2 regions of the Pseudoxanthomonas sp. LjRoot206 genome follow, and region 1 is predicted to be linked to the other one. Evidence: riboswitches for the same ligand, from Rfam matches in the RefSeq annotation. Region 1 holds a riboswitch; the other holds the start of a gene.
The links. A riboswitch is a leader RNA that binds a small molecule or an ion and turns the genes downstream of it on or off. The one in region 1 is predicted to bind cobalamin.
Positions count from the first base shown of each region.

Region 2: it holds a riboswitch for cobalamin, as region 1 does, so the genes downstream of both, btuB (TonB-dependent vitamin B12 receptor) here and AC04MD_RS14605 (ribonucleoside-diphosphate reductase subunit alpha) in region 1, are expected to answer to the same signal.

Region 1 covers NZ_JBGFFI010000004.1:330,893-335,945, reverse strand. The annotation lists gene AC04MD_RS14610 (ribonucleotide-diphosphate reductase subunit beta) at 1-885, opposite strand, end outside; gene AC04MD_RS14605 (ribonucleoside-diphosphate reductase subunit alpha) at 1,170-3,521, opposite strand; cobalamin riboswitch at 3,795-4,010, opposite strand; gene hglS (2-oxoadipate dioxygenase/decarboxylase HglS) at 4,184-5,053, opposite strand, start outside.
Region 2 covers NZ_JBGFFI010000002.1:352,729-357,781, reverse strand. The annotation lists gene bioD (dethiobiotin synthase) at 1-347, opposite strand, end outside; gene AC04MD_RS06290 (TMEM175 family protein) at 352-1,113, opposite strand; gene AC04MD_RS06285 (GAF domain-containing protein) at 1,168-1,653, shown strand; gene AC04MD_RS06280 (TfoX/Sxy family protein) at 1,650-2,018, shown strand; cobalamin riboswitch at 2,268-2,486, shown strand; gene btuB (TonB-dependent vitamin B12 receptor) at 2,614-4,500, shown strand; gene AC04MD_RS06270 (DUF2218 domain-containing protein) at 4,606-4,899, shown strand; gene dinB (DNA polymerase IV) at 4,907-5,053, opposite strand, start outside.

The DNA of each region.
Region 1 (5,053 bases):
CTTGGGCATGCCGAGCTTGGCGAAGTGCTGGTCGGCGCAGTGCTGCAGGTACTGGCGCATGTCGCGCGTGGAGATACCGGCCACGCCGCCGGACAGCACGTCTTCGGCGAACTGCACTTCGCACTCGATCGCCTCTTCCAGCATGTCGTAGACCTGCTGCTGCATGCGGTCGTCGAACAGGTCAGGCTCTTCCTCGCGCACGGTGCGCACGCACTCGAACGCGAATTCCATGTGGCAACTCTCGTCGCGGAACACCCAGTTGGTGCCACTGGCCAGGCCCGGCAGCAGGCCGCGCGAGCGGAAGTAGTACACGTAGGCGAACGCGGCGAAGAAGAACAGGCCCTCGATGCACGCGGCGAAGCAGATCTGGTTGAGCAGGAACTGGCGGCGCTGCTCGCGCGTCTCGATGCGCTTCAGGTCCTGGATGCTGTCGATCCACTTGAAGCAGAAGTCGGCCTTCTTCTTGATCGCCGGGATGTTCTCCACCGCAGCGAACGCCTTGAAGCGCTCGGACGGGTCGGGCAGGTAGTTGTCCAGCAGGGTCAGGTAGAACTGCACGTGCAGCGCTTCTTCGTACAGCTGGCGCGACAGGTACATGCGCGCTTCCGGCGCGTTGAGGTGCTGGTACAGGTTCAGCACCAGGTTGTTCGACACGATGGAATCGCCGGTGGCGAAGAAGGCGACCAGCCGGTGGATCAGGTGGCGGTCGGCCGGCGTCATCTTGGAGTGCAGGTCGGTGATGTCGATCTGGAAGTTGATCTCCTCCACCGTCCACGTGTTCTTGATGGCGTCGCGGTACATGTCATAGAACTGCGGGTAGCGCATCGGGCGCAGCGTCAGTTCGAAACCGGGATCGAGCAGCATCTGCTTGGGTTGTGCGGACATGGTGCGGTGGTCCTGTTCTGCTCCTTCCCCCGCATGCGGGGGAAGGTTGGGATGGGGGCGAACGAAGCAGGTGTGCATCGGCTCGCGTGGAGGATGGGGAAGGGCGCGATCACGCCGGTCGGAGCGCGTCGGTTGGCCTCCTGCGGCTTCGGTCTGCCCCCACCCCAGCCCTCCCCCGCGCGCGGGGGAGGGGGTCGTACACGTGAAGTTGGCGCATCCATGCGCCGGGAACATCCGTGTTCCTGTTCCAGGGGTCGTCGGCCGGAGCCGACGCAGGGGTTAGGTTACTGGCACGCCTCGCACGCTTCCGGGTTCTCCAGCGAGCAGGCGATGGCCTCGGTTGGCGTGTACTCGCGCTTGGGCTCGGTGGCCGCGACGGTGCTGACCGTTGTCTTCGCGATCTTCGTCGCCGGGCGCGAGCGCAGGTAGTACGTGGTCTTGATGCCTTGCTTCCACGCGTACATGTACATGGACGACATCGCGCCGATGTTCGGGCTCTCCATGAACAGGTTGAGCGAGGCCGACTGGTCGATGAAGGCGCCGCGGCCGGCCGCCATGTCGATCAGCGAACGCATCGGCAGTTCCCACGCGGTGCGGTAGACCTGCTGCAGCGCTTCCGGCACCTGCGCCAGGCCCTGCACCGACCCTTCGGACAGCTTGATCGCGTCGCGCGTTTCCGGCGTCCACAGGCCCAGCTTCTTCAGCTCGTCCACCAGGTAGCGGTTGACCTGCAGGAAGTCGCCCGACAGCGTCTCGCGCTTGAACAGATTGGACACCTGCGGCTCCACGCACTCGTAGCAGCCGGCGATCGAGGCGATGGTCGCGGTCGGCGCGATCGCGATCAGCAGCGAGTTGCGCAGGCCGTGTTCCTTGATGCGCTCGCGCAGCGCGTCCCAGCGCTCCGTGTTCTCGGGCACGACGTTCCAGGCATCGAACTGCAGCTCGCCGTTGGCGGCGCGGGTGTCGGCGAACGATGGATGGCGGCCGCGTTCCTGCGCCAGTTCCACCGAGGTTTCCAGCGCGTGGAAATAGATGGTCTCGGCGATCTTCGCCGACAGCGTGCGTGCTTCGGCGCTGTCGAACGGCAGGCGCAGCTTGAAGAACACGTCCTGCAGGCCCATGCAGCCCAGGCCGACCGGGCGCCAGCGCAGGTTGCCGCGGCGCGCGGTTTCGATCGGATAGAAGTTCAGGTCGATCACGCGGTCCAGCTGGCGCACGGCCAGGCGCACGGTCTCGGCGAGCTTGTCGAAATCGAACCAGGTGCGGCCGTTGTCCGGATCGCGGTCGACGTGCTTGGCCAGGTTGATCGAGCCGAGGTTGCACACCGCGGTCTCTTCCGCCGAGGTGACCTCGAGGATCTCGGTGCACAGGTTGGACAGGTGGATCACGTTGCCGGCGCGCAGCGTCTGGTTGCTGGCCGCGTTGCACTTGTCCTTGAACGTCATCCAGCCGTTGCCGGTCTCGGCCAGCGTGCGCATCATCCGGCCGTACAGCTTGCGGGCGGAGATGGTCTTCATCGCCTTGCCCTGCGTTTCGGCCTGCGTATAGGCGAGTTCGAACGCCGCGCCATACAGGTCGGTCAGTTCCGGCACCACGCGTGGATCGAACAGCGACCATTCCTGGTCGGCCTCGACGCGCTTCATGAAGAGGTCCGGGACCCAATTCGCGAGGTTGAGGTTGTGCGTGCGGCGCGCCTCGTCGCCGGTGTTGTCGCGAAGTTCCAGGAAGTCCTCGATGTCGGCGTGCCAGGTTTCCAGGTACACGCAGGCAGCGCCCTTGCGCTTGCCGCCCTGGTTGACCGCGGCGACCGAAGAGTCCAGCGTCTTCAGCCACGGCACGATGCCGTTGCTGTGGCCGTTGGTGGACTTGATCAGCGAGCCGCGCGAACGCACGCGCGTGTAGCTCACGCCGATGCCGCCGCTGAACTTGCTCAGCTGGGCGATGTCGCCGTACTTGGCGTAGATGGATTCCAGCGTGTCCTGCGGCGAGTCCAGCAGGAAGCACGACGACAGCTGCTCGTGCGTGGTGCCGCTGTTGAACAGCGTCGGCGAGCTGGGCAGGTAGTCCAGGTTGCCCATGCGGCGGTACAGGGCCATCGCTTCCGGCACGTCCTCGCTGAGCGCGCAGGCGATGCGCAGGAAGAACTGCTGCGGGGTCTCGATGACCTTGCGCGTGTGCGGGTGGCGCAGCAGATAGCGGTCGTACAGCGTGCGCAGGCCGAAGTAGTCGAAGTGCAGGTCGAGCGAGGCGTCCAGCGCGTCGTTGAGCTTGCGTGCGTTGGTCTGCACGAAGTTCAGCAGGCGGTCGTTGATCAGGCCGACCTCGTGGCCGCGGGTCACCGACTGCGAGAACGCGTGGATCTCCTGGCCGGTGACCTCCTTGGCGATGTAGGCGGCCAGCAGGCGTGCGGCCAGGCGGCTGTACTCGGGCTCTTCGCCGGTCAGCAGCGCGGCGGTGCGGATCGACAGCTCGTCCAGTTCGCGCGTGCTGGCACCGTCGTACAGGCCGGAGATGGTGCGGGTGGCCACGCGCATCGGGTCGATGGCGTGCAGGCCTTCGCAGTTGCGCTGCACCGCGCGCACGATCTTGTTGAGGTCCACCGGCTCGCGGCCGCCATTGCGCTTGGTCACGCTCATCGCGGTGGCGGTGGGCGGGGGTGTCAGCGAGAACGCGTCCTTCTGGGACGGGGTGGTGCCGGCGTCGGCGACGGCGCTGTCGATCTGGGTCACGAAGTTTCTCCATGCGTGGTGCACGCGGCGGCCCGTCCCTCGCGGGGTCGCGTCAGGCCGGATGGAGAGTCACAGTGGGGAAGCGGCGTCGCAGGGACCGAGACCACGCAGACGGACTGCGGGCGCCCTGCTTCGCCAGCCATCTCCCCCCGGAGATTCCGCGGCCGGCACCGCGCGGTGTGCATCGCGCGGCTGTCGGCAGGTCTTCGGACTCATGGGCGCGGAAGGCAGGCCTTCCTCCTAGTCCGCCGCTTCCCGAGGCCAAGCCTCAGTGCTGGTGGCGGGGTCGTTCCCAATTACCGCTGCGGGGCAGTGCCGGAGTGGCGCGAGGCGTCACCGGCTTCCCTTTTCATCCGGAGGCTAGCCACCGCCGGAACCGACAGCCACAAGATAGTGGGGGGTCCGGGAGGCGTCAACACCAAATGTAGTGTGGAACAGCGGGCGTCGGCAGGGCGCGGGTTTCACGGTTTGCAGTGCGCCGTAGGGTGGGCCTCGGCCCACCATCGCACGCGTTCGGCGTCGTGGAGCTGCGACGATGACGTCATTCGGTTCTTGTCGCGAGGCCCGCCCTACGACCGCAGCGCCGCGATCGAGGCGTCCTGCGCCTGCGCGTACAGGGCGAACGGGTCGTGGATCTTCGCGCCCAGGGCGGCTTCGAACGCGTCCTGGTTGGCGTGCGCGTCGTACGCGCGCTGTTCGCCGCCGCCGAGGTTGGACTGGAAGATGCCCGCGGCGCTGACCGGCAGGAAGTCCTCGTAGACGATGGGATCGACGACGGCGTGGCCCGCCTCGACCAGCGCGTCCGGCGTCATGCCCGCGCGCTCGGTGGCCGGCAGGGCGGTGCCGCTGTCGGTCAGGCGGTAACGGAAATAGCCCAGGCCTTGCTGGCGCAGCGTTGTCTCGTCGTCCGGGAAGGCCGCGAACGCCTCCGCCAGTCGCTGCGGATAGTCCGCCGACGTATTGCCCGCACCGCCGGCCTGGCGCACCTGCGCCAGCAGGCGGTCGTAGAGTTCGCGGCCGGCCGGCGTCAGCGCCAGCCCGCGCTGTTCGATCTCGCCGAAGCGCGCGCTGTGGCTGCCGGGCACCAGCGTGCCGGTGGCGTCGGGGAAGGCGACTTCCTCTTCCAGCGCCTTGAAGCTGGTCTGCCGCAGCAGGATCGGCACCGCGCGGCGCGGCGGGCCTTCGATCTGCGCCTTGGCCTGGATGCCGCGCGCCAGCATCGCGGCCTGCGCGGCGTCGATGTCCAGCGTGCGCGGGGTGAGGTGGTTGATGTGCGGGCCGCGGAAGCTGACCACGTCGGCGACCAGCCGGTGCAGGCCGAGCAGCGCGCGGTACGTGTCCAGCGCCACCGTGGCATCGCCGTGCCAGCGGAAGGTTTCCAGCACCTCGGCGACGAAGCGCTGCGCATCCGCGTCGTCCAGTCCGCCATCGCGTTCTGC
Region 2 (5,053 bases), on a different contig from region 1:
CCTTCCACCAGGACGAGGTCGGCCCGCGGATGCAGGCGCTCGAACGCGGACACCAGCACGCCGAGCTGCACGTCCACGCCGGCGTCGCGTGCGGCGATCTCCGGCGCCAGCGGCGCGGGCAGCGCGTAGGGATTGAGATCGCCGTAGGGCGGCACCGGATCGCTGGCACCCTGCAATGCGAGCGCGTCGTCGTTGCGCCAGCCGTCGGCCGTCGGCACGCAGCCACTGGCCACCGGCTTCATGCCGACGGCACGCAGGCCACGCGCACGGAACGCATGCAGCAGCGCGGTGCTGGCGACGGTCTTGCCGACGCCGGTATCGGTGCCGCTGACGAACAGCCGGTCCATCGGCCTATCCATCCGCGCGCTCCGGCCAGCGCTGGGCACTCCAGCGCTGGCCACGCACGTGCACCAGGCCGGCGAACGACAGTAGGAAGTACACGCAGCCCGGCAGTGCGACCTGCCACGACCGCGACTGCTCGGTCAGCAGCAGCGCGATCACCACCGACACCAGGCTGACGAGGACGAAGTAGGCGTGCGAGGCGACTTCTCCGGCGGCGTTGGATGCCGCCTCGGCATCCAACGCCAACCGGCGACGCGCTCGCCAGGCCAGCACGTACAGACCGCCGATGCAGGCGGACATCGACGCGAACGCCAGGCCATAGAAGACGAACATGAAGGCCAGCGGCCGTGGCCCGTTCGCGTCGGATAGCGGCATCGGCAGCCAGCCGCCGGTGATCCAGCCGAAGAAGGTGCCCAACAGCAGCCGCAGCGGATAGACGTAGACCAGCACCAGGAACACCAGCAGCAGGCTGAGCAGCGTGGCCGGCACGCTACCCAGCCGGTAACGGCGGCTCCAGCGCACGTGCGCGTACCAGAACATCGCCACCATCGCGAAGCTGGCAGCGAAGGCCGGTACGTTCTTCAGCGCCTGCAGCAGGCCCGCCATGCTGTCGGGAATGCGCTCGACCGAGATGACCAGCAGGGTGACCGCGAACGCGAAGGCCGCGTCGACGAAGGCCTCCAGTCGCGTCACTCCATGGCCGCGCCACCCTGCTTCGTCCTCGTCGCCGCGCATGCCCATGGTCCCCTGTTGCCCGTTCGGGCCTTGCATATGTGACTCATCATATCGGGCCCTCCCGCGGATGCGCGGAGTAGAATCGGCCGCATGTCATTCGCCTCGCAAACGCTCACCGGCAGCAAGCCGGAACAATACGCCCAGCTGGCCGAGCAGGCCCGTGCCCTGCTGGCCGGCGAACCGGACCGGATCGCCAATGCCGCCAACCTGGCCGCGCTGCTGTACCACGCACTGCCGGACTTCAACTGGGCGGGCTTCTATTTCTTCGATGGCCGGGAATTGGTCGTCGGTCCGTTCCAAGGCTTACCAGCCTGCGTGCGGATCCCGTTGGACAAGGGGGTCTGCGGAGCCGCCGCACGCACCCGCCAGACCCAGCGCGTGGACGACGTGGACGCCTTTCCTGGCCACATCGCCTGCGATTCGGCTTCCCGCTCGGAACTGGTGGTACCGCTGGTGAAAGGGGACGAACTGGTCGGTGTGCTCGACCTGGACAGCCCACGCCTGGCGCGCTTCGATGCCGACGACCAGGCGGGCATGGAACGCATCGCCGCCATCTTCGTGGATTCGCTGACATGACAGGCACCAAGCTGCGCAACATCGGCCCCAAGTCCGCCGCCTGGCTGCGCCAGGTCGGCCTGCGCACGCAGGAGGACCTGGAGTCGGTGGGCGCGGTGGAAGCCTTCATCCGGGTCAAGCGCGCGGGCTTCCGCCCCAGCCTCAACCTGCTGTACGCGCTGGAAGGCGCGCTGCTGGACTGCCACTGGCAGCAGTTGCCCGAAGACCGCCGCAGCGAGCTGCTGGTGGCCTACGACGCCGCTGCCGCCCTGCTGCCACCGCCGCGCGGCCGTCCTGCCGCCGGGCCCGTGACCACAACGCACACCGAGCGCGAGGAAGACACCGGGCCGTCGCTGAACCTGTTCGACTCGCGCGGCGACGACTGACGCCAGCAAGCATCGCGGGCATGGCCAGCTCCTACATGAGCAAGCCTTCCGAGTGACGCGCAAGACACGCCTGTAGGAGCGCCCCATGGGCGCGATGCCTTTCGCGCAGCACCCGGCGCAGAAACATCGCGAGCCGGCCTGCTTCCGCACCGGGACATTCCGGACAAAAGCGTCGCGGGCATGGCCCGCTTCTACAGGGCATTGCCCGGATGGGGCCGCCCCGTGGGCGCGAAGCGCGTCGTCCCGCGTATACTGCGCGCGCTTTCAGGTGACCTGCGGTGTTTCCGCCAAGGGTTGAAACGGGAAGCCGGTGACCCGCTCAGGCGGCATTCCGGCGCTGCCCCCGCAACGGTAGGCGAAGACAACCGCGGCATCGGCCACTGTGCGACTACGCATGGGAAGGCGCCCCGGCAGCGTGTACGGCACGCCTTCGCAAGCCCGGAGACCGGCCTGGGAGTCCACTGGTTGCGATGCGGAGGGCGTCGCGGCGTGCCGCGCCGCCGTTCGCCTGCTGCGCTGTCCGCAACGTTCCCTCTCCGTCGTCGCAACTCCACGCCGAACAATGCGCGCGGGGCGCGCGATGGAGTTGAATCCGATGCACAGCCGTCATTCCCTTTCCCTTCTGGCCGCCGCGGTCGCGCTGGCGCTGCCGTTCGCCGCGCAGGCGCAGGACGCCACCGACCTGGACGAAGTCGTTGTCACCGGCACGCGCACCGACGTCGCGCTGCAGGACAGCCTGGCGCCGACCCAGCTCATCACTCGCGAGGAGATCGAGCGCAGCCAGTCGCGCTCGCTCGTCGATCTGCTGAAGGGCCGCGCCGGCATCGGCTTCACCAACCAGGGCGGCCTGGGCAAGCTGAGCACGATCAACATCCGCGGCACCGAGTCCGACCATGTGCTGGTGCTGGTCGACGGCATCCGCATCGGCTCGGCGACCGCCGGCCTGGCGTCGTTCCAGGACCTGCCGGTCGACCAGATCGAACGCATCGAGATCGTGCGCGGTCCGCGCTCCAGCCTGTACGGCTCGGAAGCGATCGGTGGCGTCATCCAGATCTTCACCCGCCGCGGCACCCAGGGCCTGTCGCGCGAACTGCGCATCGGTGGCGGCAGCAACAACCTGCGCGAAGCCAGCGGTGGCTTCGCCTACGGCGGCGAGCGTGGCTGGATCGGCGCCAATGCGGCGTACCAGGAAACCGACGGCATCAACGCCTGCCGCGGGTCGGGCACGCTGTTCCAGGGTTGCTTCACCGACGAGCCCGATGACGACGGCTACCGCAACGTCTCCCTTAATGTCCGCGCCGGCTACAAGCTGACCGATGCGTTGACCCTGGAAGGCCACGCACTGAACGCCGACGCCTTCAACGAGTTCGACGGCAGCATCTACGGCGGCAACGAAGCCGACAACGTGCAGCAGGTGCTGGGCAGCAAGCTGACCTGGAAGCCGTCCGCCGCCACCACGCTGACCGCGCAGGTCGGTCGCGCGTCGGACAAGTCGCACAACTACTTCAACGACGGCACGGGCGCCGCCCGCGAGGACGTCAGCACGTTCGACACCCGCCGCGATACGGCGTCGCTGCAGGGTGACTTCGCGTTTGGCGAGCAGCACTTGCTGAGCGCCGGCGCCGACTGGCAGCGCGACGAGGTCACCAGCAGCGTCGACTTCGTCAACGACACCATCGGCGTGCCCGTGGACAGCCGCGACAACACCGGCGTGTTCATCGAGTACCAGGGCCGCTTCGGCGCGCAGCAGGTGCAGGCCAGCCTGCGCAACGACGACAACGACCAGTTCGGCGACCACGTCACCGGCAACCTGGGCTGGGGCCTCGGCTTCGGCGGCGGCTTCAAGCTGACGGTCAATGCCGGCACCGGCTTCAAGGCGCCGACCTTCAACGACCTGTACTACCCGTTCTCCGGCAATGCGCTGCTGGAACCCGAGCGCTCCAAGACCCTCGACATCGGGCTGTCGCAGTACGGCGATGCGTGGAACTGGGGCGTCAACGTCTACGAGACGCGCATCGAGGACCTGATCGCGCTGGACAGCAACTGGTTGCCGGCGAACACCGACGAAGCGCGCATCCGCGGCCTCGAACTGACCGGCGCGGTGACGCTGGCCGGCTTCGACATCGCCGCGCAGATCAGCCACACCGACCCGCGAAACCACACCGCCGGCGCGAACTACGACAACCTGCTGGCACGCCGCGCACGCAACACGGCGCGCCTCGACGTGGACCGCGCGTTCGGCGACTTCCGCATCGGCGTGACCGGCTACGGCGCCAGCCACCGCTACGACAACGCCGCCAACAGCGTCCGCCTGGCCGGTTACGGCACGCTGGACCTGCGCCTGGAGTACGCGATTACCGACGAATGGTCGCTGCAGGCGCGCGCCAGCAACGTGTTCGACCGCGAGTACGAAACGATCGCCTGGTACAACCAGCCCGGCCGCGAGTACGGCCTGAGCCTGCGCTACAGCGCGCGCGACTGAGCCGCGCGTTGAACCGGAGGCCGGCAATGGACTGTTCCGTTGCCGGCCTTGTCGACCTGCATGCCCGGACGTAAACAGGAGCACTCCCCCTGTTGCGATCCGTCGATGACTCCCACGTCCTCCGTCACCGTCCTCCCGTCCGATCCCGCCAGACTGCTGCGCACGCTGTGCAACCAGTGGCGGCACACGTTCGAGATCGACCGGCCCGACGACCACCACGCCCGCATTCCGTTCGGCGATCTCGGCCCCGCCGACTTCGCCGTGGACGGCGATGCGCTCGTCATCACGCTGCACCAGCCGGACGTTGAGCCACGCGAGCGCCTGCAGGGCGTGATCGCCTCGCACCTGCGCCGCTTCGAGCGCAACGAAGACCTCGCCTTCGATTGGCGCGCCGCCTGAGCAGCGCCTAGGCCTCTTGCGGGTCGAACAGGCCCGCCTGCACGACGCTGTCTTCGCGATCGCGGAACCCCGAAAGCCCCACGCCGACCAGGCGATATCGCGTCATAGCCGGCAGATCCACACGCTCGCGCAGGGCCAGCGCGATATCGATGAA